Regions from separate parts of the Rhizobium sp. BK619 genome, predicted to be linked through region 2. Evidence: riboswitches for the same ligand, from Rfam matches in the RefSeq annotation. Region 2 holds a riboswitch; each other region holds the start of a gene.

Region 1 (10,499 bases), on a different contig from region 2:
GACGAGGATCAGCACGACAGCCATTTCCGCTCCTCCTCGAGCAGGTTGACCCGTGAAACCGCATTCCGCAACAAGTCCGTCTTTATTATCGCACAGATAGAAAATATCGGCAATTACGGCAATTTAGCCATGCGCCACCCGGCCGCGGCCCGTCATTTGGGGTATTGCCCGTCACTGCGAATATTGCCCGTCACTGCGAATATTGCCCATCACTGCGAATATTGTTTGAGATAGGCGATGAGATCGGTGATCTCCTGATCGTCCTTCACGCCGACAAAGGCCATCTTCGTGCCTTTCACCTTTGCCTTCGGATTATGGAGGTAGTCGCGCAGCACCGTCTCGTCCCAGACGAGGCCGCCTTCACCGGCCGCCTTCATTGCGGCCGAATAGGCGAAATCGGGATGCGTCCCGGCCTTCCTGCCGAAAAGCTTGTTCAGCGACGGACCGACCTTGTTGGTATCGGACTCGACGACATGACAGGTTGCGCATTTCTTGAAAACAGTGGCGCCAGCCGTCGCATCACCCTCCTGCGCCCCGGCATGACCGGGGAAAAGGGCAATCGCAGTTGCACCAATCAGCAGAACAACACGGTAATCCATGGCAAACCTCATCCTCCTCAAGGTCGCCGGCCACTCACACCCTCCATTATCTCTCGCGTGTGGGTGGTGGTTGTTATGGCTAGAAGCTTAATCCTTCGCGGATGCAAGTCAATCGCCTCACAGTTGGGTTCACCTGAACGCATATGAGATCAGGTGAACCCGGCGCGGACAACGGCCACTACATCCCGATCGAAAGCGCCTCCGTCACCGCCAAATCCGCCATGGCAAGTGCTGCCTCGCGAGTCTTGGCGGCGGCGATGAAGCGGCCGTTGTGGCAGAAGCTCGCGCCCTCTATGCCGCAAACCGCCTCTAGCTCTCCATTGGCGAGACCGGCCCAGGCTGCCGGCAAATCGGCCCTGAGCTCGAAGCCCTCTTCGGCCCGTCGGATGCCGGTCACGCACCAATCCTTTTCGCGCGGATGGACGACGAACAGCAGGTGATCGGCCCCTGCCTTGACGATGGCGGGACGGAACGGCATTCCCCTCGGCAACTCCAGAACGCGCCCCTGCCCCGCAGCCTCGATTGCCCGATGCACCATCGCCTCGGCCCGCAACTTTGCAGCGCTCTGGGCTATCCTCGCCTCGACGAAACTGCGGGCAATGGCAAGTGCTGCGTGGAAGGCGCGATCGTCGGCCTCGGGTTCCGCTTCGTCGAAAACCGGTTTCAGCGTCTCCAGCAGCGCCGGCAGCGTCAAGCCCGCCAACGGTCCCGAGGGGCTGAGCGCGCCATTGTCGGTCAGATCGATGGGCAGCACGAAGCCCGCATCGAAAGTGCCGTGCACAGCCTCGACATGAGCTTCGGGAAGGCCGGAGGCTGCAAGATAATCACGGCCGTAATGCTTCCAGATCAAGCCAAACGAGCTGTAGGGCTGGCCATCTTCGCGCGTCGGCGCGCCGCGCTGGTGGTGATCGAATATCCCGGCAGCAGGATCATAGGCACCGCCGACATCATAGATGATGCGGCCTTGCCCCGGCGTGATCCATTCCGGCGCCCGGCTGCGGACGATACGCGCCTGCGGAAAAAGCCGGGTCAGAATGACGCTCGACAGCAATTCATCGGCATGGAAGCCACCGGAATGGGTGACGAGGAAATCGGGGATCATGGGAGCTTTGCGCCTTGTCGTTCGCGGAGGGTCCGCTTGCGGGTCGGAACCAGATAGCCGTTGCCGGCGACGATCTCAACCCATGCTTGGCGCATTTCACTTCAGCGCCGCCCTGCCGCTCGCCACCCATTCGTCTTCATTGGGTTTGCGAGTGACACCGCGAAGCCGAGAACGAGTCACGGTCGATCTCCAGGATCGCCGTTGCAGCCCTCGCAAAACTGCCTATTCTCCGGCGTCGAAATGTTCCTTTGCGAAAGCGAAAGAGGCGGCGCTTGCAAATTCCTCCGCAGTTTCATGTTGCCGAGACCGCGGGATGGCTGGTGAACCACCGGATGAACTCCGCCCTTCCCGGCTATCTCATGATCAGTTGCAAGACCGACACGACCGACCTTTCGGATTTGTCCGAAATGGCGTTGGGCGAATTCGGCCCATTGCTTGCAAGAACGCAGAAGGCGCTGAAACAGGACCTGAATGCTCAGCGCGTCTATATCGGCCGATACGGGCACTCGCCCGGTTATCCGATCCATTTTCACGTCATCCCGATATATGACTGGGTGGAAGAGTTGTTCTGGAAGGACAGCCGGTATCGTCTGCTCGAGAAGTTTGCAGAAGGACCGGGAGAAACCGCAACGGACGGCGCGGAGCTGACGCTGTTCGTCTGGCGCGAGTTCTGTGAACGCGCAGTGCCGCCACCGGCCCAAGGGCCATCGGTCTTAGAGGTCATTGCGTTACTGCGGGAGGTAATGCGGTTTCCGGCGCCTTGATTTCGTGCATCGAGTCAACCGCCTAAGGCAACGCCGGTCCCGGCTGACTTGCAACAAGCGCACGGCCGGCCGCCGCGCCGGCATGAAGGCAGATAAGGCCGATCGCGGCCAGAGAATTGATCAGCAGGACATTCGCCACCACAGACGCCGAAAACGCTCCCTCGCCTGACGGAAGCACGGCCGTCGCGGCAAAGAGCACGCCTTCATAGGCAACGAAGCCGGCCATGAAGGCGCCAGCCGCGGCGACGCTGAGGCCGGCGGCAAGGCGAAGCACGCCGAGCGCTGCGGCCAGGGATGCGAATGCCGCAATACCGATCGCCAGACCCCAGGCATAGCTGTCCCAAGTCTGGGGATAGCCGAGCACGAGATAGCCGACCATCTGGTTGGCGAGCCAGGCCAGCAGAACCGCCGTCAGCGCCATGCGCCGGGGAAGAATGACCGCCGATACCGCCGCCAGGGCCACGAAGGGCGTGACGCAGGCAAAAACCAGGCTGAGAGCGACACTTGTACCTGAAATGATGACGACCCAGGCGACGGCGAAGCCGGGGATGACGGGGCGCAGGGGAAACTGATTTCGTTCGAGCATCTCGAAACTCCGTTCGACCGGGGCGGCGCATACGCCCCGAGAAATCATACGCCAGTCCATGAAAAAGGCCAGTGAGGTCATATCTCCTCCTTGAGATCGACAGTCCCGGCCGTTCCTCAATCCATCACGTATTGGATATGATGCCGGCCATGCACGGCCGATTTCTGGACATGGGCGCGTACCCCGAACACCCGGCCGATCATCTCCTCCGTCAGCACCTGCTCCGGCGCGCCCGAGGCGACGACCTCGCCTTTCTGAAGCACCGCCAGGCTGTCGCAGAACATCGCCGCCAGGTTGAGATCGTGCAGCGCGACGATGCAGGTGATGCCGAGCTTCGAGATCAGTTGGAGAATGTCGAGCTGGTGCTGGATATCGAGATGGTTGGTCGGCTCGTCGAGCAGCAGCTCGCTCGGCGTCTGCGCCAGCGATCGCGCAATATGGACACGCTGGCGCTCGCCGCCCGACAGCGTCTGCCAGAGCTGGCCCGCCCTCGCCTGCATGTCGACTCGCACCAGCGCTTCCTCGACGGCGGCATCGTCCTCCGCGCCGAAGGGCGCAAGCAACCCGCGATGCGGCGTGCGGCCGAGCCGCACCACGTCGCGCACGGTCAGCTGCGTATCGGTCGTCGACTGCTGCTCGACGAAAGCGATGCGTCGGGCAAGGGCTGCGCGCGACAGCGAAGCGATATCGTCGTCGCCCAGCCGGATGACGCCGCTGCGGACCTTGCGCAGCCGGCAGATCAGCCTCAGCAGGCTCGATTTGCCGGACCCATTCGGCCCGAGCAGACCGAGAACCTTGCCCTTTGTCACCGTCAGGCTGACGCCGTTGACGATGACCGTATCGCCGGCGGCGAAACTCACCGCGTCGATGGTAATGCTCATGCGCTCCTCCGCACGCGATAGAGGATGACGGCGAAGGCCGGTGCGCCGAAGAGCGCCGTGACGACGCCGATCGGCAAGACCTGCTGCGGGATGATGATGCGCGAGACGATATCGGCGCCGACCATGTAGATCGCGCCGCCGAGCGCCGTTGCCGGCAGCAGCCGCCGATGGCCCGGCCCGACGAGGAAGCGGGCGGCATGCGGAATGACCAGGCCGACGAAGCCGATCGAGCCCACCACGCTGACGACGCTTGCCGTCATCGCCGCCGTCAGGCCGAACAGCAGGATCTGGACGCGGCGCACGGCAATGCCGAGCGAGGCGGCTGCATCCGTGCCGAAGGCGAAGGCGTCGAGCGCCCTGACATGGGCCATGCAGATGACGAAACCTGTGAGCGCGATCGGCACCGAGAGATAGACATCCGGCCAGCGCACACCGCTGAGCGACCCCAGAAGCCAGAACAGGATGCCGCGCGCCTGCTCGGCATTCGCCGATGTCGTCACGATGTAGGAGGTCAGCGCATTGAAGAGCTGCGAGCCGGCGACGCCGCACAGGATGATGCGCTCGCCGGTTCCCCCCACACCCGTCGCCAGGAAGCCGACCAGCAGAAAGGCGATGACCGCGCCGATAAAGGCGCCGCCGGACAGGCCGAAAACACCGTAGCCGAGGCCGAGGATCATCACGCAGACGGCTCCGGTCGAGGCGCCGGCGGAGATGCCGAGTACATAGGGTTCGGCCAGTGGATTGCGCAGCAGCGCCTGCAGCACGGCGCCGCAGAGCGAGAGCGACGCGCCGGCGCTGGCTGCAACCAGCGCCCGGCTCAAGCGATAATCCCAGACGATGCCCTGGTGGATGCGGCTGAGCTCGAACTGCGTGCCGAACAGCCGGTTGGAGACCGCCTCCGCCGTCGTCGCCAGCGGGATCGCGATCTCGCCGATCGAAACGGCAAGGCTGATCATCAGTCCGAGAAGGAGAAGGGCTGAAATGGTGAGCGCGGCAAGCGCCCACCATCCTTGTTGCCTGACCGACACTGCCTTCACTGCGACAGGCCGAAGGATTTGATGCCGTTCGCCAAGGTCTCGATGCCGTCGATCGTGCGGATCGTCGGGTTCATCGATTGCGCGTCCATCATCACGAAGTGCTTGTTCCTGACGGCATCGAGTTCCTTGGTCACGGGGTCGTTCTCGAGAAAATCGATCTTGACCTTCGGATCGTCGGCGGCGTAGCGGCGCCGGTCCATGGTGGCGAGCACGATGACGGCCGGGTTCGCCTGGGCGATGGTTTCCCAGCCGACCAGCGGCCATTCCTCTTCGGTCGTGACGACATTCCTGGCGCCGATCGCCTTCAGGATATAGGCAGGCGCGCTGTTCTTGCCGGCGATGAAGGCATCGCCGTTGACTTCCTTGCTGGAGAACCAGAAGACGATAGGCAGGTTCTTGCCCGATGCGCCGGATATCGATGCGACGGCATCCGCCTCGCGCTTCTTCAACTTGGAAATCAGCGCATCGCCGCGCTCCTTCACGTCGAAGATCTCCGAGAGCTCGGCGATCTCACGGTAGACCAGCTCCATCGTGAACAGCTCCTTGCGCACACCGTCGCCGCCATCGGTGTTGACCTTGGCGACGCAATCGGCCGGCGCGAGATAGGTATTGATCCCGAGATCCTGGAACTGCTCCCGCTTGCCGACGGAGCCCTGTGCGCCGACATGCCATTCGAACTCGGCCGCCACCAGGTCGGGCTCCTGTCCGACGACGGATTCGAAGCTCGGATCATTGTCGGCGAGACGCTTTATCTTGCTGTTGGCCCCGGCATATTGCGGCAGGACGGGACCGACCCAGACGGCCGTGCCGGCGATCTTGTCGGCAAGGCCGAGCGAGAAAAGAATTTCGGTCATGCCCTGGCCGATCGAAACGATCTTCGACGGCGCTTTCTGGAAAGTCACCTGCTCACCGCAATTGGTGATGGTCAAAGGATAATGGGTGGCGGCAAGGCTCGGTGCCGCAAGGCCGATCAGCCCGAAGGCAAATGTCATGGTTGCGAGAATCTGGCGCATGGAAACCTCGATTGAAGGGAAAAAGCACGGTTATGCCGCACGCGCGGCCGAAGACACGCTGACGCGCGCGCTAGCCGCAGGAGGCCCAATCGAGACGGATGCATGCCGGAATTCGGCGAAGGTTCAGAAGGTCAATCATGTCTGTTCCTTATCCGGGCATCCCCGCCCGGTTGATTGGATCGTGATTGACGGCAGGTCTCCTGGCTTGCGGATATCCGTCTTTCATCCGCCTTCCCGCGATATATCGCAGTGGCGAGGCTATCAGCCCTTCAGAGATGGCCAGTCGCTGGCCACTTCTGAGATGATCGACAATCCGCATACAGTTGCGGGGGCAGCCACGGTCTCGGTCCCTACTGGGTCGTCCTCACCGTGTTCCCTATTAATCCCCTTGGAGTCATCTTCAGGGAACCGTCGCCCCCAGTTACGTTGCCGGCCCGCGCGACGTCAATGATTATTGCGGAGGATTGAGTTTGGGTGGGTGAAAAATGGAGATGGAACGTGGGAGGGCTGGTGGCCGGCGTGATGCCAGCATCCTCGCCTCCTCAGGATAAGGCTCTCTTCAGCGTTGGCGCCGCTTTCTCCCGTTCCGGGGCGCGGCATCCGCCAACGTCCCTCATGCTGAGGTGCGCAGCCCGAGAGGGCGAAGCCTCGAAGCACGCCGCAACGCTGCTCCTTGCTACAGACGCATCCAGCTCTGCAAATGGAGCACCCGCCTCGTCCTTCGAGGCTTCGGCCAATGGCCTACACACCTCAGGATGAGGCTCTCTTGGGCGCCGCCGCTGCATCCCTCAAAGCTGGCCATGAGGGCGCGGCATCCGCCAACGTCCCTCATGCTGAGGTGCGCAGCCCGGGAGGGCGAAGCCTCGAAGCACGTGCCGCAGCGCTGCTCCCTGCGTTCCTACAACGCATCCAGCGGGATCTTCAGATACCGCCGCCCATTTCCCTCCGGCTCCGGCAATCTGCCTCCCCGAATATTCACCTGCAGCGCGTGCAGCATCAGCTTCGGTTTCGGCAGCGTACGGTCTCGCGCCTGGCGCAGCGCCACAAAGCCGGCCTCATCGATGCCCGATATATGCGGATTGGCGCCCTTCTGGGCGGTCACCGTGCTTTCCCAGCGGGGATGGCGACCGCCAGGCTGATAGTCGTGGCCGGAAAAGAGCCGGGTCTCCTCGGGCAGCGACAGGATGGCCTGGATCGAGTGCCAGAGGGCGCTGGCGCTGCCGCCGGGAAAATCCGTGCGCGCCGTGCCGGAATCCGGCGTAAATACGGTGTCGTGCACGAAGGCGGCGTCACCGATCACATAGGTTACCGAGGCAAGCGTATGGCCGGGCGAGAACATCACACGGGCTTTAAGCCCGCCGATCTCGAAAGTGTCGCCCTCGGCAAACAGCCGGTCCCATTGCGAGCCGTCGGTTTCGAGTGCCGGCCAGTTGTAGATCTCCTTCCAGAGCAGCTGGACCTCGGTGACATGGGCGCCGATCGCCGTCGGCGCGCCGGTCTTTCCTTTGAGGTAGTGCGCGGCGGAGAAATGATCGGCATGTGGATGCGTGTCGAGGATCCACTCGACCGTCAACCCTTCGCTGTCGATATGCGCGAGGATGGCGTCGGCATTGGTCGTTCCCGTCGCACCCGACATCTCGTCGAAATCGAGCACCGGATCAATGATGGCGCAGCGTTTCGTTACCGGGTCCGAAACGACATATTGCACACTGCAGGTGCGGGGTTCGAAGAAGGCCTTCACGACAGCCGCCTGCCCTGCCCGCTTTTCCAGCCAGCGGCGTGCGCCGGCAAGATCGAAGCCGAGGTTTTGACCGAAGGCCTCGACGTCCCCGGACTGCATCCGCCCGTCGAGCACCTCTCCCAGCGTATAGAGCGTCAGTGCCCGTGTGCCGCTCTTGCAATGAGCGACGACCGGCCCCTTCGCTTGCATCATCGCCCTCTGGAAGGCGCGGATATCGGCCTCGGTAATCTCGGGCCCTTTCACCGGCACGAAGCTGTAGGCGAGCCCCGCGGCGGCGGCGGAAGCCTTTTCCGCCGCATCGCCCGGCTGCCCCGGCTCCTCGCCATCCGGCCGGGCATTGATGACGCCCGCAAAACCGTCTGCCGCAAAAGCAGCAAAACCGGCGGCATCGGGCTGCCCCGCCACCGATATCAGCTCATTGACCCTTACGGATGTCATCGAAGCCCCCGCGCTGCCTGCATCGGCAGTATCGCATGTATATCGGTACAATCTCACAAGTATATTGCCGAGCGCAAGAATAGTCGCTTGGCGCCGCTCCCCGCGCCTGCAACCGTGCCTTCGCCAGCCCGCCTGCCGCCTGGCAGGCGATGGCGCGGGAATAGAGCATGAGGGGATCAGGCATCGGGTCGACAGACGCCAACGTCCAAAAGAGCCTCATCCTTATACGTTGCCGTTGCTGTATAATGCGGCTGTGCGGCGGGGATGCGTGTCATCCCTGGGTTTTTAACTCGCACCTCAGCGAGCATTCCGTCGCCATGTCTTCGCTCGAACGGTTGGTTGGGCCTTGAGCCCGCGTTGCAAGGAGGAGCACCATTATCCCTTGCGCCAGCCCGATATTCAGCAATGCCGGCCGCCGCCATGCTCCTTCCTGGCCGCTCGACATCGGCAACGATATCGGCCTAAGGTCCAGGCGCGATGGACTGGATAACGCTCGCAAATGCCTTACGGGATCAGCCTCAAATGTCTGAACGAGACCGCATCGCCGGTTTTCAAACTCTGGGATCAAGCAGCGGCATTCGAAGAGACGGCTTCGATGCGGGCTTTGAATTATCCTCCGCACCTCACCCTCGCAGTTTATCAGGCGTTTGATGCAGATCGATTGGGCGAGGCGCTCGAAGGTATTTTCTGGACGCGCCCCACCGTGACCGTAGCCTTTTCGGGCATCGGCTATTTTCAGAACGACTTTCTCGTTCTCTGGGCGCGCCCGATCCCAGACGGCGCTCTTCTCCAACTGCACGCGGCTCTCCATCGAAAGATTGATCCTACCTTCTGTCATGAGCACTATCGACCCGGCAATTGGGCGCCCCACTGCACCATTGCAGCGAAAGTGCCGAAGGCGAAATCAGCGGCCGCGATCAAATGGGCGAACGAAAACAGCATGCAGTTCTCGGTAAATTTCGACGCCGCCGATTGTGTCCGGTTTCCGCCTGTTGAGATATTGAGCGAGATCAGGTTGGCGCAGCGATGATGCTGCCGGCGCAAGGCTACATTGTCGGCCTGATGGTTCGACGCCAGTCGCAGAATCCACCGCTGCGACTGACATCCTCAAACCATGCTCCAAAGCCGCTAGACGCGCCACTCCCCATCAGCATCGGCTGACGCGGCAAACTGCGCGACGCCAACGTCGCCGGACAGCAGCATCTCCTTGCGCGCCCGGCCCGCCCCGATCGTCGGCAGGCGATCGGCGAGTGCGGCGACGCGGCAATCGAACAGAACGGGCATGTTCACCTCGATCATCTCCAGGATCGCATCGTCGAGTTCGGCCGGCCTCTCACAGCGAATGCCGTGTCCGCCATAGGCTTCCGCCAGTTTCACGAAATCCGGATTTCCGTGCTGCCGAACCGCTCCCTGATCGCCATTATTGAGAATGAAGATCTTGATCGGCGCGTTGTGCTGCACGGCGGCCGACATTTCCTTCATGGTCATCTGCACGGAGGCATCGCCGGCTATGTCGAGGCTGCCGGGATTGGCGATCTGCACGCCGAGGGCGGCGGGCAGCCCGTATCCCATCGTCCCCAGGCCGCCTGATATCATCCAGCGGTTCGGCTGCTCGAAGCCGTAATATTGCGCCGCCCAGATCTGATGCCGGCCGACCTCCGTCGTGATGTAGGTATCCCGATCCTTCGTCAGTTCGTAAAGCCGCTCGATGGCATATTGCGGCATGATGACGTCCTCGCGCATCGCATAGGAAAACGATCGCCGTGCGCGCCAGCCTGCAATCATGCTCCACCACTCGGCCAATCTCGCCCGGTCCGGCGCCCGCTGAAGCGCCCGCCAAAGACGAACGAGCTCGGAAAGCACGTCGCCCGCATCGCCCCGGATACCGATATCGGCGCGTACAGTCTTGTTGAGCGAGGCAGCATCGATATCGATCTGAATCTTCCGGGAATTCGGTGAAAAACCATCGACGTCGGCGGCAAGCCCGCCGTCGAAGCGCGCGCCGATGCAGAGCATAAGGTCGCAGTCCTGCATCGCCATGTTGGCCTCATGGGAGCCGTGAAGCCCGGCCATCTTCAGCCAGTTCGGACTGGAAGCCGGATAGGCGCCGAGCCCCATCAGCGTCGACGTGACGGGAAAGCCGGTGAGATCGACCAGCTCGCGCAACCGATTTACCGCTTCGGGGCCGGAATTGATGATGCCGCCGCCCGCGCAGATAACCGGCCTGCGTGCCGTTGCCATCAGAGCGATCGCAGCCTCGATCTCCCTCATGCCGCAGCTGTGGTCCGGCTGGTAGCTCGGTCTCGGGGCGACAGCCTCAGGCGGTGCATAGCTGCCG
Region 2 (10,499 bases):
GAATTCTTCTTTACAGCGCTGCGTCTTTTCAGACGCGCTAAGGATGCTGGGATACTTGAATCTACGGATGCGCAGCCGGGGTCGGAAATCAGCGACAAGTTTCTCCGGCGCCCGAAAAGAAATGCCTCGCGGGCGATCCCGCGACAGAGGTTTTCCTGTTCATCGGCGCCTTCGTCCTTGCGGCTCCGGCAGCTTGTCGCAGGTCATGGCTCGAAAATGGCGTTTTTGGGAAGCCTACGCGTTCGCTCGCAGAAATCAACCGTCTTCTGCTGATGGTTGCGGTACTAAATGATTGAATTCGATGAATTTATCTCAATATCCCGAAAATAGCGCCTTTAAGCGGTTTGCACGCTCTTGGCGATTACCGGCGGATCTTCGGCAGAAATTTCGGCGAGAAAGTCAAAAAAGATCAAAATTAACATTTGCGTAAGGCTTCAATAACTCTCCGGTAAGAATGTGCCGTTATCAGTTGGGTCGTGGCGGCAATGACCGCCGCTTCTCCGGTTCAGGTAGTGCGTACCGGAGAAAGCGAGCTTCGCCGTGTAGGGGCGAAGACGCCTGAGTTTTCGGCAAACCGCGCAGAGCCAAGGCCATGCGCGGTTTTCGCGTTTCTGCGGGGCGCTTGAGCAGGGTCAAGTCCTGACTCAGAGCAAGTCTTGACCGGGGGCACGCCTTGACCCGGTGTCGTCGCCCATTGTAGGCCTCGCCTCAGCGAAAGGCGGCCACCATGGCAAGAGCGATCATGCTGCAGGGAACCGGCTCGGATGTCGGCAAGACGGTGCTGGTCGCGGGTCTTTGCCGGCTGGCGGCCAATCGCGGGCTTGCCGTCCGACCGTTCAAGCCGCAGAACATGTCGAACAATGCGGCAGTTGCCGATGACGGCGGCGAGATCGGCCGGGCGCAGTGGCTGCAATCGTTGGCTGCACGCACGCCGTCCTCGGTGCACATGAACCCGGTGCTGCTCAAGCCGCAATCGGAAAACGGTAGCCAGATCATCGTGCAGGGCAGGGTGTTCGGCCAAGCGAAGGGGCGCGACTATCAGCGGCTGAAGCCACAACTGCTCGGCGCCGTGCTCGAAAGCTTCGAAAAAGCCGCTGCAGGCGCCGATCTCGTCATCGTCGAGGGCGCCGGATCGCCGGCCGAAATCAATCTGAGGGCCGGCGATATCGCCAATATGGGTTTTGCGACCCGGGCCGGCGTGCCTGTCGTGCTCGTCGGCGATATCGACCGCGGCGGTGTCATCGCCTCGCTGGTCGGCACGCATGCGATCCTCGATGGCGGCGACCGGGCGATGATCGCCGGCTATATCATCAACAAGTTTCGCGGCGACATCTCGCTGTTCGACGACGGCATCCGCGCCATCGAAGGCTTTACCGGCTGGCCGTGTTTCGGCGTGGTGCCGTGGCTGCCGGGTGCGGCGCGCCTGCCGGCCGAAGATTCAGTCGTGCTCGAACGGCTGGCGAAGGGCAGGGCGGGCGCGCTGAAGATCGCCGTGCCGGTGCTATCGCGCATCGCCAATTTCGACGATCTCGACCCGCTGCGGGCAGAGCCGGACGTCGAACTGGTCTTCGTGCGATCAGGCGAACGGCTGCCTGCCGATGCGAGCCTCGTCATTCTTCCCGGCTCGAAATCGACGATATCGGATCTCGCCGATTTCAGGGCTGAAGGCTGGGACCGCGATCTCCATATGCATGTCAGACGCGGCGGCCGGGTGATCGGCATTTGCGGCGGCTACCAGATGCTCGGCCGCACGGTGCACGATCCGCTCGGTCTCGAGGGCGGGACGCTCGAGGCGCCGGGGCTGGCACTTCTCGACGTCGAGACCGAAATGGCGCCTGAAAAAACCGTGCGCAACAGCCATGCCCGCTCGACCGAATACGACGTGCCGCTTGCCGGCTACCAGATCCACCTCGGCGTGACGAGCGGCCCGGATTGCGACCGGCCTTCGGCAATCGTCGATGGCGTGCCCGACGGCGCGATTTCCGCCGACGGCCGAATCATGGGCACCTACCTGCACGGGCTCTTCGGCAGCGACGCCTATCGCACCCGGCTGCTTCAAAGCTTCGGTCTTTCGGGCGAGCGGCGGAACTATCGTGAGAGTGTCGAGCAGGCGCTTGATGAGATCGCCGGAGAACTCGAGCGTTACCTCGATCCGCGCTGGTTGGCCGGGCTGCTCGGTTAGGCTGCCCCTCTTTGTACTCTTGCCAAATTAGTTGACTGAGTCCATTAATTCTCGCGGCGAGACCGGTTGAGAGTGATGAAACCATGAGCATATCGGATAGATTTTCATTGGCGGGTCAGGTGGCGCTCGTGACCGGCGGCGGCCGCGGTCTGGGCTTCGAGATGGTGCGGGTGCTTGCCGAGGCCGGCGCGCATGTCATCGTCACCGGACGCACAGCGGCGACGCTGGAGGAGGCCGTAAGGACGCTGCGTGCGGCGGGCGGCTCGGCGGAGGCTGCCGTGTTCGACATCGCCGACCGCGAGGCTCAGCGTGCTGTGATGGCCGATATCGAAAAGGTCCACGGCCGTCTCGATATTCTGATCAACAATGTCGGCGCCCGCGACAGGCGGCTGCTGACCGAATTCGACGATGATGGCATCATCGAACTGCTGCGGACCGATCTGGCCGCGGCGATGATGCTTTCGCGCGATGCCGCAGTGCTGATGAAGCGGCGCAATTATGGTCGCCTGATCGCAGTGACCTCGATCAGCGGTCATGTCGTCATGCCCGGCGACTGCGTCTATCCGGCTGCCAAGCAGGGCCTGACCGGACTGATGCGCGGTATGGCGGTCGAATTCGGCCCTTACGGCATCACCAGCAACGCGATTGCACCCGGCTGGTTCGCCACGGAGACGAACGCGGCAATGGCCGCGAATGAGGAATTGATGCCCTTCGTGCGCCAGCGCATCCCGGTCCAACGCTGGGGACGCCCGGACGAGATCGCCGGCGCGGCGCTGTTTCTTGCAAGCGGCGCCGCCTCCTTCGTCAACGGCCATGTATTGACTGTCGACGGCGGCATGACGGTCCGGATGTGAGGAGATACCCGCCGGCGTTGTGTCGGCTTCGTATGAAAAGACTTGCCGTTGATGACGGCTGGAAATATCGGCTTGGCGCGACTATCAATTAAGAGGGCGTCAGCCGGTTCGGCATCGCCGCCCATTTGCCCGATTTGCCGTCATAAGGTTGCGCCGGCTCATGTGGAGGTTCGAAAATTAGCGATCATATTCAATGGATTATAGAGCAGGGAATCACCAGCGATCATATCGGCGACCTCGTTGCCGGCCTGTGCGAACGGCTGATTGCGGACGGGTTTCCGATCTGGCGGGCGAGTATCAGAATGCCGTCGCTGCATCCCATGTATCGCGGCGTCGCGGCCAATTTCACGCGGGGCGGTGAGACCGTCCTTGAAAATGCCGAGCACGGTAGTGCGACGGAGCGTGACTTCGAGAAGACGCCGATCTTTTACCTTTTGAGCCGCGGCGAAAGAACGGGACGATGGAATTTGGCAAGCGGCGAGGGTCTCCATTATACCGAGCTTAACGAATTCGCGCTTTCCGGGGGCACGGATCACGTGATCAGCCTTTTCGAATTCCCGAAGGAAGTCGCGCTGCGCGGGCTCGGTTTCTCGCTGACGAGCGATGCACCGGGCGGATTTTCCGATGATCAACTGGCGGTCGTCGCAGAGCTATTCCCGGCACTCGGACTGGCAGCTTACCGCGTGGCGGTGTCGAAGACGGCGAGCGACATCCTCGCGGTCTATACCGGCGCCAGGACGAGCGCGCGCATCCTTGCCGGCGAAACCCGCAGGGGAATGGGCGGTTCCATCGATGCCGCCATCCTGCTGGCCGACCTTCGCAATTTCACGGCTTTGACCGAGGTCTATCAGCCCGCGGAGATCGTCGGGTTTCTCAATGAGCATTTCGAGCTGATCGGTCGGCATGTCGAGGAAAATTCCGGCGAGATCCTCAAATTCATGGGCGACAGCGTGCTGGCGATCTTTCCGACCGAGGCCGAGGATCCGCAAAAAGCCTGCAGAGCGGCGTTGGCTTCGGCGCAGAATCTGCTGAAGGCCAACGAAGAGCTCAATCGCGAGCGGACGCGCAACGGAGGCCCCGATATCGGCATCGATGTCGTGCTGCATCTCGGCGAAGTTTTCTACGGAAACGTCGGCGCCCACGACAGGCTCGACTTCACGGTGATCGGCAGGGCGGTCAACGAAGCCTCGCGGCTGGAAAAGCTCTGCGGAATGCTCGAGCAGGACCTGCTGCTGTCAGAGAGCTTCGCGGCGACGTCAGCCGTCCCCTGCGAGTATCTCGGATCGTTCGAATTGCGGGGCGTGTCGAAGAAGGCCGACGTCTTCCGGCTGGCCGGCGCAGCGTCATAGCGCCCTTCAGATTTCGCCGGAGACCTCGCGGCGGCGGCGGTCAAGTTCTTCGCTGTAGCGGCGCAGCGTATAACTTTCGCTGAGCTGGCCGATCACCTTGCGTTCGATCAGGTTGTTGACGACGGCGAGTGCTTCGCTTTCGCTCTTGTCGAAGATCGCCGCCGCCTGCCGGGCATTCATCTGCGGCTGCAGGAAATCGTTGCGATAATGGATGAAATCGGCGAGCGTCTTGCCCTCGTCCTGCGCGTCGGTCGGGTTGGCGTAGATCTCCGGCACCAGCACGAGGCCGGCATATTTGTCGCTCTCCTCGACGAGGATAACGCGCTGGGTCGAGCCGATCGGGAAGGCCTTCTTGAATTCCTCCAGCGAGATGCCCGCCCTTGCCGTCTTGACGTCGGCGCGCATCAGCTTGTCCACCGTCAAGTTGCGGATCCAGCCGACGTCATGGGCGCTGCGGATGCTTTCGCCGCGCAGATGGAAGCGCCATGTGGCGAAGGAGTATCCGAAGGTCGAGCGCACGACGAGCGAGGAGGTGATGACGGCGGCAAGCACCAGCGCTGTGATCGGGAAGTCGCCGGTGATTTCGAGTGCCAGGAACGTCATCGTCAGCGGCCCGCCGATGACGGCGACGGCAAGCGAACTCATGCCGACCACGGCATAAATGACGGGCGTCAGCGTCGCATCGGCAAAATAGGGACCGCAATAGGCAAAGAGCTTGCCGAGCAGGGCGCCCATGAACAGTGAGGCGAAGAACAGGCCGCCCCTGAAGCCCGAGCCGATCGAGATCGCCGAAGCCAAGGATTTCAACAGGAAGAGGCCGATCAGCGCCGGGATGGCGACGTCGCGGGAAAGGTTCAGATGCAATGCACCGTGGCCGGCCGAAAGCACCTGCGGCGAGATCATCGCCAGCAGCCCGACGATGATGCCGCCGAGCGCCGGGCGGAAGGGCGGGGCGATCGCGCTCTTGCGGGCCAGTTCCTCGACGAAGGCGACGCCCTGCATGATCAGGATGCCGACGCCGGCCGAGACCGCGCCGAGCAGCAGCGCCGGGATATAGTCGGCCGGCACGACCGCACCGAAGCCGCCGATATCGATGGTGAAATCGCCATGGGTGAGCAGCCTTGCGATCAGGGTGGAAACGAGGGCCGAGACGACCACAGGGGTCAGCGAGACGATCGTATAGGTGCCGATGATCAGTTCGAAGGCATAGAAGGCGCCGGTCAGCGGCGCGTTGAAGGCGGCGGCGATGGCGCCGGCTGCGCCGCAGCCGACGAGGACGCGAAGATCCGAACGGCGAAGCTGCAGCTTCAGGCCGAGTTTCGAGGCGAGGCCGGCGGCAAGTTGGGTATAGCCGGCCTCCAGGCCGACCGAGGCGCCGAAACCGTTGGAGATCAGGTTCTGCACGGCGACGATGATGCTGTCGGTCAAGGACAGGCGGCCGCCATGCAGCGCATTGGCCTCGATCGGGTCGACCATCGGCTTCTTGCGGCGTTTGGCCAAAATGAAGAGCAACAGGCCGAGCAGGATGCCGCCGATGACCGGGGCGGTGAGCAGCAGCAGCTTGTCGTCGATCACCGACGAGCTCAGCCTTTCGCTGTCGGCGATACCGAAGATCAGCTGATGCAGTTCATTGGAGACGAAGCTCATGCCGGTCACGGCAAGACCGGAAGCAATGCCGACGGCAGCGCCCGCCAGAGACAGCCCGACTTCGCTACGGCGGGTCAGCGCCCGCAGCCGCCCCGGATCGAAGAAAACACACAGCGCTCGGAACCGGCGCCGATCCAATTTCATAAGCATGGCAAGACAACTAGGCAGGAAGAGGCCCGGTCAAGGGCGATGGCGCAGTCCGCTTGCAGTGCAATTGCGGCGAAAAGCCGGCGCGTAGGTCAAATATTTATGACGTAAGCCTCTGATAAATGACGATATTCCTGGTCGAGTAAGTCGTGTTTCAGTGAGCGTGCCTGCCTTGCCGCCGATGGCCGACCGCCAAGGCCGGTTGACTTCACTCTTGAGCTTGCCTAACCATCCCTCAACGGATGGTCATCTGACCATCCTCGGATACTAACGGATGGTTCCGGATCGGCGTTACGCCTTCCGGATGAAAAGGGAATGTGACGGGGCGGACCCACACCGGGCGCCTTCATCACAGCCGACCCCGCGACTGTAGAGCGGTGAGGGTCTTCCATCCGGCATCGAGCTCTTCCGGCTGGCAGCTTGCAATCGTGCAGGCAGGCGGGACGGGCGACATGCCGGAAAAGCCACTGGACATGCATGGTGATCAACCGGGGTCGGACGCCTCCATTTCTACGAATCGTCCACCTTTTCACCGATGCAGCCGGGAAGGCGAGGCAGATCCGCTGGCACGATCAGGGGCGACCGGTTTCCGGTCCGCCCCGATCGCGGCCGACAACCGCGAGCCAGGAGACCTGCCATTCGTGCCGGGCGAAAAGCCCAACCCTGGGCAAGAGACCCGCTGCCAGCACGGAGGTTGTTTTGGCTGAACGATTGAATTCGGCATGGCTTGGTGCGGTCAATGGCGCAACGGGTTGGACGAGGGGGCCATACGGCTCGCAATTTATTGTCCTTCGCTTGCGCTATGCGCATTCGCTTCTATCGTCGCTCACCCCCTCATCCGGCTGCCGCCACCTTCTCCCCGATGGGGAGAAGAGGTACGTGGCGACGCCTCGGTCCCTCTCCTGCCACTGCGATCAGAGAGACGGTCAAAGACAAAAGCTTGCTCCCTCTTCTCCCCAGCGGGGAGAAGGTGGCCCGAAGGGTCGGATGAGGGGGGCGGCACGGCGGGCCCTATCCTGCCAAAGGGCGGCGCTCACATGACGGTTGGCCCGATCACTACAGTCTTCATCCTCGGCGGCGCACGCTCCGGCAAATCCCGCTTTGCCGAATCCCTCGTGGTTTCAAGCGGCCTCAACCGCCACTATCTCGCGACCGGGCGGGCCTGGGACGAGGAGATGCAGGCGCGCATTGCCCAACACAGGGCCGATCGCGGCCCGTCATGGACGACGCATGAGGAGCCGCTCGATCTCGTCGGCAAGCTCGCCGCCATCGACGGCGAGGACCGCGTCGTGCTGATCGATTGCCTGACGCTCTGGGTCACCAATCTGATGATGGCGGAGCGCGACATGGCCGGGGAATTTTTGGCGCTCGCCGATTATTTGCCGCGGGCAAAGGCGCGGCTCGTTTTCGTTTCCAACGAGGTCGGCCTCGGCATCGTACCGGACAATCGGATGGCGCGGGATTTTCGCGATCATGCCGGCCGGCTCCACCAGATGATCGCGGCAAAGGCCGCCGAAGTCTATTTTATCGCGGCAGGCCTGCCGCTGAAAATGAAGGGTTAAGTCCATGAACCAGCAGAAGATTCCCGCAACCGTCATCACCGGCTTTCTCGGCGCCGGCAAGACGACGATGATCCGCAACCTGCTGACCAATGCAGGCGGTAAAAAGATCGCGCTGATCATCAATGAATTCGGCGATCTCGGTGTCGACGGCGAGGTGCTGAAGGGCTGCGGCGCGGAGAACTGCAGCGAGGACGATATCATCGAGCTGACCAATGGCTGCATCTGCTGCACCGTCGCCGACGATTTCATTCCGACGATGACAAAGCTCTTGGAGCGTGAGCAGCGGCCCGACCATATCGTCATCGAAACCTCGGGCCTCGCTCTGCCGCAGCCGCTGGTCGCCGCCTTCAACTGGCCTGACATTCGCACCCAGGTGACCGTCGACGGCGTCATCACGGTCGTCGACAGCGCGGCTGTCGCCGCCGGCCGGTTCGCCGACGACCACGATGCCGTCGAGGCGGCGCGCAGCGAGGATCAATCGCTCGATCACGAGAGCCCCATCGAGGAACTGTTCGAGGACCAGCTCACCTGCGCCGATCTCATCGTGCTCAACAAGACCGACCTGATCGACGTGGCCGGCCTCGGCCGGGTGCGCGACGAGGTCGCCTCCCGCACCCTGCGCAAGCCGGTGATGATCGAGGCGAAAAACGGCGAGGTGCCGGCCGGCATTCTGCTCGGCCTCGGCATCGGCACGGAGGACGATATCGCCAACCGCAAGTCCCATCACGAGTTGGAGCATGAGGACGGCACGCCGCACGATCATGACGAATTCGACAGCTTCGTCGTTGAGCTCGGCCCCGTTGCCGATCCGGCCGGCTTCGTCGAGGCGCTGAAGAGCATCATATCAGCCCATGACGTGCTGCGCCTCAAGGGCTTCGTCGATGTTTCGGGCAAGCCGATGCGCCTGCAGCTCCAGGCCGTCGGCAGCCGTATCGACCACTATTTCGATCGAGCCTGGGCGCCTGGGGAAAAGCGCGGTACGCGCCTCGTCGTCATCGGCCTGCATGAGATGGATCAGGGTGCGGTGAAGGCGGCAATCGAGGCGCTGGCGTAAGCCCATGCATCTGCTTCTGGCCCAGCAGGGAACGATCAGCGACGGCGAAGAGGCAATCGATCTCGGTCAGACGCCGGGCGATATCCTGTTCCTGTCGGCCGCCGACAGCGAGCTCGCGGCGATCGCGGCCGCCCATCGCGCCTGCGGTGGGCCGCATTCGCTGCGGCTCGCCAGCCTGATGAGCCTCAAGCATCCGATGTCGGTCGATACCTATGTCGAGCGCACGGCGCGGCACGCCAAGCTCATCATCGTCCGTGCGCTCGGCGGTGCCAGCTATTTCCGCTACGCGCTGGAGGCGCTGCATGCGGCAGCCTCCCGCGCCGGCGCGCAGATTGCGGTGCTGCCGGGTGACGCCAGGCCGGATGCAGGGCTGGTACCCTTCTCGAACATCGCAGCCGATGATCTCGATGCACTCTGGGCCTATCTGATCGAGGGCGGCGATGCCAATGCGCGCGCCTTTCTCGATTATGCCGGGGTGATGCTGTCGGGTGCGGAAAAGCCGGCGCCGGCAGTACCGTTGATGAAAGCCGGCATCTGGTGGCCGGGGCGGGGGCTGATCGGGGTCGAGGAGTGGCGGCAGGTGACCGCGCCGTCGTCAGCTGAGGCCGCGATACCCCCCTCTGTCCTGCCGGACATCTCCCCCACAAGGGGGGAGATCGGCAAGTCGCTTGGGCTTCCAACGAAACAAACTTATGAGGATGCCGCGCGCTCGGCCGAAGAGATGGAGCGAAGCCTCGCATCCCCGATCTCCCCCCTTGTGGGGCAGATGTCCGGCAGGACAGAGGGGGGTACCCCGAGCGCAACGGAAGAGGCGGGATTCGAACCTAAGATTTCCCCCATCGTCGCCATCAGCTTCTACCGCGCCCTCGTGCAGAGCGGCGAGATCAAGCCGATCGAGGCCTTGATCGACGCCTTGCAAGCTCAGGGCCTCCGGCCGTTGCCGGTCTTTGCCTATAGCCTCAAGGACCCGGTTTCCACAGGCATTCTCGAAAGCGTGTTTTCGGCGCTGAAACCCGATGTCGTCATCAACACGACGGGCTTTGCGGTCTCGGCGCCGGGTGCGGATCGGCAGCCGACGGTGCTGGAGGCGAACGGGGCGGTGGTACTGCAGGCGATCCTGTCGGCCTCGTCGCGGGAGGCGTGGGCAACTTCGTCGCAAGGCCTGTCGGCACGCGATCTCGGCATGAACGTGGCGCTGCCCGAAGTCGACGGCCGGGTGCTGGCGCGGGCGGTCTCCTTCAAGACGGCGGCGCGTTACGATGCTGCCGTCGAGACCAACATCGTCGCCAGCGAGCCGGATGCCGGCCGGGTGCGCTATGCGGCGGAACTCGCCGCCAACTGGGCGCGGCTACGCGCCACTCCGGCACGCGACCGCCGCATCGCGCTCGTGATGGCGAATTATCCGAACCGCGACGGCCGGCTCGGCAACGGGGTCGGCCTGGATACGCCGGCCGGCAGCATCGAGGTGCTGCGGGCGATGGCGGCAGCGGGTTATCCGCTCGCCGATGTTCCGGCCGATGGCGACGCGCTGATCCGGCATCTGATGCAAGGGCCGACCAATTCAGGGCATGACGGCAGGGTCATTCGCGAGACCCTTTCCCTGAGTCTCTACAACGGCTTCCTGGATACTCTTCCCAATAAGATTCAGGATGAGGTGAGGGCCCGCTGGGGCGATCCCGAGAACGATCCGTATTTTCTCGACGG
Region 3 (10,499 bases), on a different contig from region 2:
TCGTTACCGACGGCGAAAAACATGCGACGCCGTTTGCGGAAACATGGTCCTGCTACAAGGGCGGCCGGCTCCATTGCGGGCGCTGCGGAACTTGCGTCGAACGCCGCGAGGCTTTCCATCTCGCCGGCATTCCGGATCCGACGGAATATGAAGACCAGGATTTCTGGAAAGCGGCGGTGTCGCAATATTCTGCTGCGGAGGTGCGTTGATGTACCGCATCACCAAGGAGTTCCATCTCTCCGCCTCGCACCAGCTGGATCATCTGCCGGCTGACCATCAATGCGCCAGGCTGCACGGCCACAACTACATCGTGGTCGTCGAACTCTCCGCCGAAAGCCTGAATGATGACGGCTTCGTTCGCGATTATCACGACCTGTCGCCGCTCAAGCGCTACATCGACGAAGCGCTCGATCATAGGCACCTGAACGAGGTCTTCGGCCATTCGAAAGTCACCTCCGAGTTCCTGGCAAAGCATTTCTACGACTGGTGCAAAGAGCGTTTCCCGGAGACATCCTCCGTCCGCGTCAGCGAGACGCCGAAGACCTGGGCGGAGTACAGGCCGTGAGCGGAGAGACCATTCGCGTCAGCGAGATCTTCGGCCCGACCATACAGGGCGAAGGCGCGTTGATCGGGCTGCCGACAGTGTTCGTCAGGACAGGCGGCTGTGACTATCGCTGTTCCTGGTGCGACAGCCTTCATGCGGTCGACAGCGCCTTTCGGGATCAATGGCTTCCGCTGTCCGTCGAAGCGGTCTGGCAGGAGGTGACAAAGCTCTCCGGAGGCAGGCCTCTGACGGTTTCCCTTTCCGGAGGCAATCCCGCGATCCAGCCGCTCGGGCCATTGATCGAATTCGGGCATTCGCAAGGATACCGTTTCGCCCTGGAAACGCAGGGGAGCGTCGCCCGGGACTGGTTTCGCGATCTCGACATTCTGGTTTTGAGCCCCAAGCCGCCGTCAAGCGGAATGCTGACGGATTGGGATGAGGTCGACAACTGTCTCCGGCTCGCCGCCGGCGGGCCGGACATCGTCTTGAAAATCGTCGTCTTCGATGATGCCGACTATGCCTTCGCCCGGGAGGCGGGCGAGCGCTATCCCGCTATTCCCCTGTTCCTTCAGCCGGGCAACCATACACCGCCGCCGCCCGACGACGACGATGCCCGCATCGATATCGACGGCGTAATGGACCGGATGCACTGGCTCGTCGAGAAGGTGACGGCCGATCGGTGGTTTGCCCCGCGCGTACTGCCACAGTTGCACGTGCTGCTGTGGGGCAACAAACGCGGCGTCTGACCCCGCCTGAGCCTACCCCTGCGGGAAAGCAAAGACATCCACCGGCTCTCCGAGCCCGCGCAGCGGGAAGGTGCCGAGACTGTCCATGTCTTTGGCGCAGTCCGCCATTTCGACGAAGGCCCGCGACAAGAGCACCGGGCGCTTGACCTCCTTGGTCAGGCTTTCCAGCCGCGAGGCGACATTGACCGCCGGGCCGATGACGGTGAAATCGAGCCGCCGGCGTGAGCCGATATTGCCATACATCACGTCGCCGACATGCACTCCGACGCCGTAGCGCAGCGGATCGCGGCCCATGCGCACATGCTCCTCGTTCAGCTCGGCCATCGACGCCTGCCCTTCGCGGATCGCCTGCAGCAGATCGGCGCAGGCCGTTTCCTTGCTCAGCGGGAAGATCGCCAGCAATCCGTCGCCCATGAATTTCAGGATCTCGCCGCCATGCCGTTCGATCGGATCCGACATGGCATCGAAATAATCGTTGAGCAAGTGGATGACATCGTCGCGCGGCCAGAGATCGGAGATCGCCGTAAAGTCGCGCAGGTCACAGATCATGATCGCCGCGCCGACGGTGGCGCCGCTGCCGCGCGTCGTCACGCCCGACAGGATCTGCTCGCTCGCATGCGGCCCGACATAGGTCTGCAGCAGCGTACGCGCCATGATGTTCTTCAGCCTGATTTCGCTGACGAGGGTCAGGGCCGGCAGCAGATCGCGCAGGAAATCGACATGTTCGCGCTCAAAGCCGCCCGGCCGGCTGGTGGAAAATGTCGCCACATGCCGTTTGCCGAAAGTATGCTCGAGCGGCCAGGCGATATATTCGGTCAGGCCGTCGTCATGCAGTTCCTGATAGAATGAATCCAAGTCGCCTGCGGCTGTACCCTCCAGCTGCCTGCGCACCTCCTCTGCACCCTGATGGATCGCGTTGACGGGACTGGTCAGGAAATCCGGCGTGTTTTCGACGCCATAGGCGAATGTATCGATCTTCGCCTCCGCCAGTCCCTCCTTCCAGAGAAGGCGGGCACCAATCCATTGTGGGTGGTTCACCCTGAAATGCAGCGTCGCCCGCGCCACCGGCACGCCTGCCGCCAGCAGCTTCCCGCACATCTCCACCAGGATATTGTCGATGAAGCGCTCGCCGCGCGTCTCGTTCACCAGCCAGTCGAGGATCCGTCTTCTGCGGATCGGCCAGACGCCTTCGTCTGCTTCGGAAGCAGTTCCGGCCTTGTTTGGATAAGACGACATTAAAAACTCCGCTGCGCCACAATCGGCGAGGATCGACTTGATTTCCGCTGAATGTGGGCGATGGGGATGCAAATGATAAGGGCCGACTGCGATAAAGCCTCAGAAATCCCAGTCCTCGTCTTCTGTCGCGACAGCCTTGCCGATCACATAGGAGGAACCGGAGCCGGAGAAGAAATCGTGGTTCTCGTCGGCATTCGGCGAAAGCGCCGACAGGATCGCCGGATTGACCTTGCAGGCCTCGGCCGGGAAAAGCGCCTCGTAGCCGAGGTTCATCAGCGCCTTGTTGGCATTGTAATGCACGAATTTCTTGACGTCCTCGGTAAGCCCGACGCCGTCATAGAGCGCTTCGGTATATCTCGCCTCATTGTCGTAGAGTTCGAGCAAGAGGTCGAAGGCGAAATCCTTGATCTCCTGCTTTCTCTCCTCGGAAAGCCGCTCCAGTCCGCGCTGGAATTTATAGCCGATATAATAGCCGTGCACCGCCTCGTCGCGGATGATCAGCCGGATCATGTCTGCCGTGTTGGTGAGCTTGGCGCGGCTCGACCAGTACATCGGCAGGTAGAAGCCGGAATAGAACAGGAAGCTTTCGAGGAAGACGCTGGCGACCTTCTTCTTCAAGGGATCGCCGCAGCGATACTGCTCCATGATCAGCGCCGACTTGCGCTGCAGGAATTCATTCTCCTCCGACCAGCGATAGGCATCGTCGACGTCGGGCGTCGAGCAGAGCGTCGAAAAGATCGAGGAATAGGAACGCGCATGCACCGCCTCCATGAAGGAGACGTTGGAAAGCACTGCCTCCTCATGCGGGGTGACCGCATCCTCCATCAGCCCGACGGCGCCGACGCCGTTCTGGATCGTGTCGAGCAGCGTCAGACCGGTAAAGACGCGGATCGTCAGTTGCTGCTCGGCCGCCGTCAGCGTCGCCCAGGAGGGAATGTCGTTGGACAGCGGCACTTTCTCCGGCAGCCAGAAATTGCCGGTCAGCCGGTTCCAGACTTCGAGATCCTTGTCGTCTTCGATGCGGTTCCAGTTGATGGCGCGCACGCGGGAGACGGTTTTCAATTGCATGTTCATTGGGTGGTCCTTTTGAGGAATGTCCGAATCTGCCCCTCATCCGCCTGCCGGCACCTTCTCCCCGTAAACGGGGCGAAGGAGGCAAGCCGCAAGCTCTCCGTTCCCTCGCAACCTCTCGCAGGGCACGTCCCCTCTCCCCGTTTTTTACGGGGAGAGGGTTAGGGTGAGGGGCATCTTGCTGGTCCAAAGCCGAATTCAAATCACAGCGTACAAGACACACACCCCTGCACCTCGGTGCCGGACAGCGCCATCTGGCGAAGGCGGATGTAGTAGATCGTCTTGATGCCCTTCTTCCAGGCGTAGATCTGCGCCTTGTTGATGTCGCGCGTCGTCGCCGTGTCGCGGAAGAACAAGGTCAGCGACAGACCCTGGTCGACATGCTGGGTCGCCGCCGCATAGGTGTCGATGATCTTCTCCGCACCGATTTCGTAGGCGTCCTGATAATAATCGAGATTGTCGTTGGTCATGAACGGCGCCGGATAATAGACGCGGCCGATCTTGCCTTCCTTGCGGATTTCGATCTTCGAGACGATCGGATGGATCGAGGAGGTCGAGTGGTTGATATAGGAGATCGACCCGGTCGGCGGCACCGCCTGCAGATTCCGGTTATAGAGACCGGAGGCCATGACAGCCGTCTTCAGCGCTGCCCAATCTTCCTGTGTCGGAACAAGGATGCCGGCGTTATCGAACAGCGCCCGCACCTTCACCGTCGCCGGCTTCCATTCCTGCTCGGTATATTTGTCGAAATATTCGCCGGAGGCATATTTCGAGTTCTCGAACCCCTTGAAGCTGGTGCCGCGTTCGAGCGCCAGCAGATTCGAGGCGCGGATCGCGTGATAGGTCACCGTGTAGAAATAGATATTGGTGAAATCGACGCCTTCTTCGGAACCGTAAAAGATACGTTCGCGGGCGAGGTATCCGTGCAGGTTCATCTGGCCGAGGCCGATCGCGTGGCTTTCGTCATTGCCTTTCTCGATCGACGGAACCGAGGCAATATGGCTCATATCGGAAACCGCCGTCAGCGCCCGGATCGAGGTCTCGATCGTCTTACCGAAATCGGCGGAATCCATGGCGGCCGCAATGTTCAGCGAGCCGAGATTGCAGGAAATATCCTTGCCGAGATGCTTGTAGGAGAGGTCGTCATTATATTCGCTCGCCTCACTGGCCTGCAGGATCTCCGAGCAGAGATTGCTCATCGAAATACGCCCGGCGATCGGGTTCGCCCGGTTCACCGTGTCCTCGAACATGATGTAGGGATAACCGCTTTCGAACTGGATTTCGGCAAGCACCTGGAAGAATTCCCGCGCCTTGATCTTCTTCTTGGAGATGCCGGCATCTGCCACCATCTCCCGATATTTTTCCGTCACCGAAATCTCGGTAAAGGGCACACCATAGACGCGCTCGACGTCATAGGGCGAGAACAGGTACATGTCCTCGTTGTTCCTCGCGAGTTCGAAGCTGATGTCGGGCACGACGACGCCGAGCGACAGCGTCTTGATGCGGATCTTCTCGTCGGCATTCTCACGCTTGGTGTCGAGGAAGCGCATGATGTCAGGGTGATGGGCGTTGAGATAGACAGCACCCGCTCCCTGGCGGGCACCGAGCTGGTTGGCATAGGAGAAACTGTCTTCGAGCAGCTTCATCACCGGGATGATGCCCGATGACTGGTTCTCGATCTGCTTGATCGGCGCGCCGGCCTCGCGGATGTTCGTCAGCGACAGCGCCACGCCGCCGCCGCGCTTCGACAATTGCAGCGCCGAATTGATCGACCGGCCGATCGATTCCATATTGTCCTCGACCCGCAGCAGGAAGCAGGAAACCAGTTCACCGCGCTGTTTCTTGCCGGCATTGAGGAAGGTCGGCGTCGCCGGCTGGAAACGGCCGGAAATGATCTCGTCGACCATGTCGCGGGCAAGGGCCTCGTCGCCACGCGCCAAAGTGAGCGCGACCATGCAGATGCGATCCTCGTAGCGCTCGAGATAGCGCTTTCCGTCGAAGGTCTTCAGCGTATAGCTGGTGTAATATTTGAAGGCGCCGAGGAAAGTCGGAAAACGGAATTTCCTGGCATAGGCCTGGTCGAACAGGTCGCGGACGAAATTGAAGGAATATTGGTCGAGAACCTCCTGCTCGTAATAGCCCTCGGTCACGAGGTAATCGAGCTTTTCCCTCAGATTGTGAAAGAACACGGTGTTCTGGTTCACATGCTGCAGGAAATACTGCTTCGCCGCCATGCGGTCCTTGTCGAGCTGGATCCTGCCCTCATCGTCATAGAGGTTCAGCATGGCGTTCAGCGCGTGATAATCGAGCGCTTCCGCCGCTTTCAAAGGGCGTTCGCCGGCGGGATGAGCAAAACTGTTATGCGATTTTGCGCCCGCATCCCGCGTCAGAGTTGTTCCCGTGTCCAAAATCGTTCCATTCCGTGTTTGACGTTGGCGACATCCTCCTCCGTGCCGATGAGCTCGAACCTGTAGAGGTACGGCACCCGGCATTTCTGCGAGATCACGTCGCCGGCGAGCCCGTATGTCTCGCCGAAATTGCTGTTGCCCGCGGCAATCACGCCACGAATGTGTCCTCGGTTCTCCGCATCGTTCAAGAAACGGATCACCTGCTTGGGAACGGCGCCCTTTATGATCCCTGGGCCGTCGCCGCCGCTATAGGTCGGCACAACAAGCACGAAGGGTTCGCGGATATGGAACGCATCCGCACTGCCCGCCGGAATGCGCGCCGCGCGCAGTCCGAGCCTGGCAACGAAGCGATGGGTATTTTCGGATCGGCTGGAATAATAGACGATCAGCCCCATCGCCTTTTTCCTCGGTCAGGAGAGCGCGCTGATCATATCGGGGCGGAAACCCGCCCAATGCCGCTCGCCGGCGATCACGACCGGCGCCTGCATGTAGCCGAGGCTGCGGACACGATCGAGCGCTTCGGCATCCTCGGAGATATCGACGATGTCGTAATCGACGCCCAGCCGGTCGAGGGCGCGATAGGTGGCAGTGCATTGGACGCAGGCGGGTTTGCTGTAGACGGTAACGCTCATCATGTTCCTCGTGATGTCAAAGAATTCAGGACGCAAGACAGGGATCGGGCGCCTTGCGGCGTCCGGGGCAACGCTTGATAGTGATCTGCAAGTCGGCGCTTTAAACGCCTGAGACGTTCCCTTTCGGGATTTGCGCGGGCGGCGGCCTTGATATTCTGGACATGACTTCAACCCCGAAGTGCTCATGCGGACGTTCGGGGCAGCGCAACAGGCGCGGATCATTCCGCTGTCATGCACGCGACCTTCCGGACACCCCGCCCGTGGACATCTAGTTCAAGGCAGGTCTCCTGGCTTGCGGGTCGAAGCACCCTGCCCCAGCCTTCCCGAGGCATCATGCCTCAGTGACCTGAAATCGGACAGTTGCTCGCCGCTCACAGTTGCGGGGGCAGCTCCGGCCTTGTTGCGCCGTCATGGCGAAACGCACCGTATTCCCGTCTTAGCCCGCGATCCGACACGAATCGAAGGAACCTTGAACACTAGATATAGTACGCGAATCAAAAATCACGTCAACGGATGGTTTGTGCGTTGCGTTACGGCAGGTTTGAAATCACTGCGTTCCAGTGAAAAACATGGATAACGAAGGCTTAAGCAAAAGAGGCTGTGGAGAAGGCCGGAACGAAGAGCGCCGGCCTGTAGCCGCTCTCAATTCGATGGCAAACCTCCCTCCACGTCATCCTCGGCCTTGTGCCGAGGATCTGCTGCCAATCGACCGAAGGCAGATGCCCGGGACAAGCCCGAGCATGACGAAAGAGGGGCTGGCGCCCGTTGTCAGTGGTCTATGCCACTCTTCAGATGACCAGCGACGCAAGGACAGTATCGGATGTTTACATCCTTATCCGAAGCAGCCTGAGCGCATTGATCGTCACCAGCACGGTGGCGCCGGTATCGGCGAGAATCGCCGGCCAGAGCCCGGTGATGCCGGCAATCGTCGTCACCAGGAACACTGCCTTCAGTCCCAGCGCGATGCTGATATTCTGCAGGATATTGCGCATCGTCCGTTTGGACAGTTCGATCATCCGCGCCACGTCGCCGACGCGCCCATGCAGCACGGCGGCATCCGCCGTCTCCAGCGCCACATCGGTGCCGCCGCCCATGGCGATGCCGATATCGGCAGCGGCCAGCGCCGGCGCATCGTTGATGCCATCGCCGACCTTGGCGACGATGAAGCCCTGGCCCTTCAATTCGCCGACGACCCGCTGTTTATCCTCAGGCATCATCTCGCCGCGCCAGTCGATGCCGAGCATGCCGGCAACGGCTGCTGCCGTCCGCTTGTTGTCGCCCGTCAGCATCATTGTATTGACGCCGGCCGACTTGAGCGTGGAAAGCCCGGTCTTGGCATCCTCGCGCGGCTCGTCGCGCATGGCGATAAGGCCGACCGCAACACCATTGACGAGCAGCACCGATACGCTCTTGCCCTCGTCGTTCAGAACAGTAATGCGTGCATCCTTGTCGCCATCGAGTGCTCCGCGCTCGCGGGCAGCGGACGGCGACAGCAGATCCAGCGTCTCGCCGCCAACTTTGCCGCTGACGCCCTTGCCTGGCAGCGCCTCCAGCTCGAAGGCCGGCGGCACGGGAAGGCCGTCGGCCTTGGCGCGGTTGAGGATCGCCAGCGCCAAGGGGTGGCTGGAGCCCTGCTCCAGCACTGCTGCGCGCGACAAGATCTGCGCCTCACTCAATCCGAAGGAAACGATGTCGGTCACCTGAGGCTTGCCTTCGGTTAGCGTGCCTGTCTTGTCGAAGGCGACCATCGTCACCTTGCCGAGCGTTTCCAATACCGCGCCGCCCTTCATCAGCAGCCCGCGCCGCGCGCCTGCTGAAAGCGAGGCGGCAATCGCCGCCGGCGTCGAGATGACCAGCGCGCAAGGGCAACCGATCAGCAGAATGGCAAGGCCCTTATAGACCCATTCGTTCCATACGCCGCTGAGCAGCAGCGGCGGAACGACCGCGACCAGGGCTGCAACCACCACCACGCCCGGCGTGTAATAACGCGAGAACCGATCGATGAAACGTTCCGTCGGCGCCTTCGATTCCTGCGCCTCTTCCACCAGCTTGACGACGCGGGCGATGGTATTGTCGGCAGCGGCCGCCGTGACGCGAACCTTGAGCACCGCATCGCCATTCACCGTTCCGGCAAAGACGACGGCATCGACACCCTTTCGCACCGGCGTGCTCTCGCCCGTTACCGGCGCCTCGTCGATCGCGCTCTCGCCCGAGACGATGATGCCATCCGCCGAGATGCGGTCGCCCGGACGCACCATGATGATCGCGCCGACGGCGAGGCTTTCCGCCGGAACCTCCCGCGTCTGACCATTGTCTTCCAGCAGCGCATTCTTCGGCACCAGAGCCGTCAGCGACTGGATGCTTTCGCGCGCCTTGCCGGCCGCGACACCTTCCAGCAGCTCGCCGACGAGGAAAAGGAACACGACGGTCGCCGCCTCCTCGCCCGCATTGATGATGACGGCGCCGACGGCGGCGATCGTCATCAGCATTTCGATCGAAAACGGCGTGCCGGAGAGAGCCGCCATGACAGCGCGCCGCGCGATCGGCACCAAGCCGACCAGCATGGCGACGATGAAGGCATAGGATCCGATCGCCGGCACCAGATGGCCGATGGCATAGGCGGCAATGAGCGCTGCACCCGAGAGGATGGTCAGCCGGCCCTTCTTGCTCTGCCACCAGGGACCGGTCGTCGGCCCATGGTCGTGTCCATGCAGACCTTCGATTTCCTTCTCGCCATGGTCATGATCGTGACCTGCGTGATCATGGCCGGTATGATCATGACCTTCGTGATCGTCATGGTCGTGATCGTGATGATCGTGCGAACCATGGTCCCGCGCCGGCGCTGCGCTTCCGGCAAAGGGCGAGACCGAATAACCGAGCCCCGTCACCTTCTTCTCGATCGCCTTGAGGTCGCTGCTGCCGTCATGCCGGACGGTCATCGTTCCCGCCATCACCGAGACGGAAACATCGGCGACCCCGGCCACGCGCCTGACCGCGGTATCGATCTTGCTCGCGCAGGCGGCGCAATCCATGCCGCCGACCCGGTATCGTGTCTCGCTCGTCTCAGCCATGATCCGTTTCCTTGTCAAACAGAAGCATCCCTCCTACATCCTCTAGCGACTAGAGGTGCAAGAGGAAAATCATGAAAAAGATCACGATCGGTGAAGCGGCTCGCCGGAGCGGGGTCAAAGTGCCGACGGTGCGTTATTATGAGAGCATCGGCCTGCTCGCGGCGCCGAGCCGCAGCGAAGGCAACCAGCGCTCCTTCGAACCTGCCGATATCAGCCGGCTTGCCTTCATCCGCCATGCCCGCGAACTCGGCTTCGAGATCGAAGCGATCCGCACGCTGCTGACCCTGCAGGATGATCCGCACCAGTCCTGCGCCTCCGCCGATGCCATCGCCAAGGCTCGTCTCGTCGAAGTCGAGCAGCGCATCCGCAGCCTGATGGCTTTGAAGGCCGAGCTGGAAACCATGGTGGAAGGCTGCGGCCACGGCCGCGTCGACCAATGCCGTGTCATCGAGGTTCTCGCCGACCACGGCCAGTGCACGCATTCGCATCACTGATCCCGCCCTTGCAGGCAAGGCGCAGCCGCGCCAAAACGGCACCAGAAAGAATCGGGCAAAGACATCCATGAGCCAGAAGCGAATTGCCATCATCGGCGGCGGCCCGGCGGGCCTGGCGGCCGCCGAGCTGCTCTCGCTCTCGGGCCATGCGGTGACGGTCTACGACGCCATGCCGACTTTCGCCCGCAAATTTCTGCTGGCCGGAAAATCGGGGCTGAACATCACCCATTCCGAGGATTATGCCCGTTTCGCCACGCGCTTCGGTACCGCCTCTGCCCGGCTGCGGCCGGCTCTCGA

The links. A riboswitch is a leader RNA that binds a small molecule or an ion and turns the genes downstream of it on or off. The one in region 2 is predicted to bind cobalamin.
Region 1: it holds a riboswitch for cobalamin, as region 2 does, so the genes downstream of both, FHX14_RS24545 (ABC transporter substrate-binding protein) here and cobU (bifunctional adenosylcobinamide kinase/adenosylcobinamide-phosphate guanylyltransferase) in region 2, are expected to answer to the same signal.
Region 3: it holds a riboswitch for cobalamin, as region 2 does, so the genes downstream of both, nrdH (glutaredoxin-like protein NrdH) here and cobU (bifunctional adenosylcobinamide kinase/adenosylcobinamide-phosphate guanylyltransferase) in region 2, are expected to answer to the same signal.

The regions. Positions count from the first base shown of each region.
Region 1 covers NZ_JACIBH010000013.1:175,658-186,156, reverse strand. Annotated here, with positions in the region: gene FHX14_RS24580 (cytochrome c oxidase subunit II) at 1-24, opposite strand, end outside; gene FHX14_RS24575 (cytochrome c family protein) at 210-599, opposite strand; gene FHX14_RS24570 (MYG1 family protein) at 778-1,701, opposite strand; gene FHX14_RS24565 (HIT family protein) at 1,974-2,465, shown strand; gene FHX14_RS24560 (hypothetical protein) at 2,488-3,051, opposite strand; gene FHX14_RS24555 (ABC transporter ATP-binding protein) at 3,168-3,932, opposite strand; gene FHX14_RS24550 (iron ABC transporter permease) at 3,929-4,969, opposite strand; gene FHX14_RS24545 (ABC transporter substrate-binding protein) at 4,966-5,982, opposite strand; cobalamin riboswitch at 6,155-6,410, opposite strand; gene blh (bifunctional sulfur transferase/dioxygenase Blh) at 6,881-8,161, opposite strand; gene FHX14_RS24535 (2'-5' RNA ligase family protein) at 8,661-9,191, shown strand; gene ilvB (biosynthetic-type acetolactate synthase large subunit) at 9,290-10,499, opposite strand, start outside.
Region 2 covers NZ_JACIBH010000005.1:350,813-361,311, reverse strand. Annotated here, with positions in the region: gene FHX14_RS12050 (cobyric acid synthase) at 728-2,182, shown strand; gene FHX14_RS12045 (SDR family oxidoreductase) at 2,266-3,036, shown strand; gene FHX14_RS12040 (adenylate/guanylate cyclase domain-containing protein) at 3,297-4,385, shown strand; gene FHX14_RS12035 (chloride channel protein) at 4,392-6,182, opposite strand; cobalamin riboswitch at 6,438-6,834, shown strand; gene cobU (bifunctional adenosylcobinamide kinase/adenosylcobinamide-phosphate guanylyltransferase) at 7,217-7,741, shown strand; gene cobW (cobalamin biosynthesis protein CobW) at 7,746-8,795, shown strand; gene cobN (cobaltochelatase subunit CobN) at 8,800-10,499, shown strand, end outside.
Region 3 covers NZ_JACIBH010000025.1:2,606-13,104, forward strand. Annotated here, with positions in the region: gene queC (7-cyano-7-deazaguanine synthase QueC) at 1-209, shown strand, start outside; gene queD (6-carboxytetrahydropterin synthase QueD) at 209-565, shown strand; gene queE (7-carboxy-7-deazaguanine synthase QueE) at 562-1,290, shown strand; gene FHX14_RS32015 (adenylate/guanylate cyclase domain-containing protein) at 1,303-2,526, opposite strand; gene nrdF (class 1b ribonucleoside-diphosphate reductase subunit beta) at 2,626-3,600, opposite strand; gene nrdE (class 1b ribonucleoside-diphosphate reductase subunit alpha) at 3,801-6,005, opposite strand; gene nrdI (class Ib ribonucleoside-diphosphate reductase assembly flavoprotein NrdI) at 5,984-6,400, opposite strand; gene nrdH (glutaredoxin-like protein NrdH) at 6,416-6,637, opposite strand; cobalamin riboswitch at 6,897-7,124, opposite strand; gene FHX14_RS32040 (heavy metal translocating P-type ATPase) at 7,462-9,708, opposite strand; gene FHX14_RS32045 (helix-turn-helix domain-containing protein) at 9,780-10,202, shown strand; gene FHX14_RS32050 (TIGR03862 family flavoprotein) at 10,270-10,499, shown strand, end outside.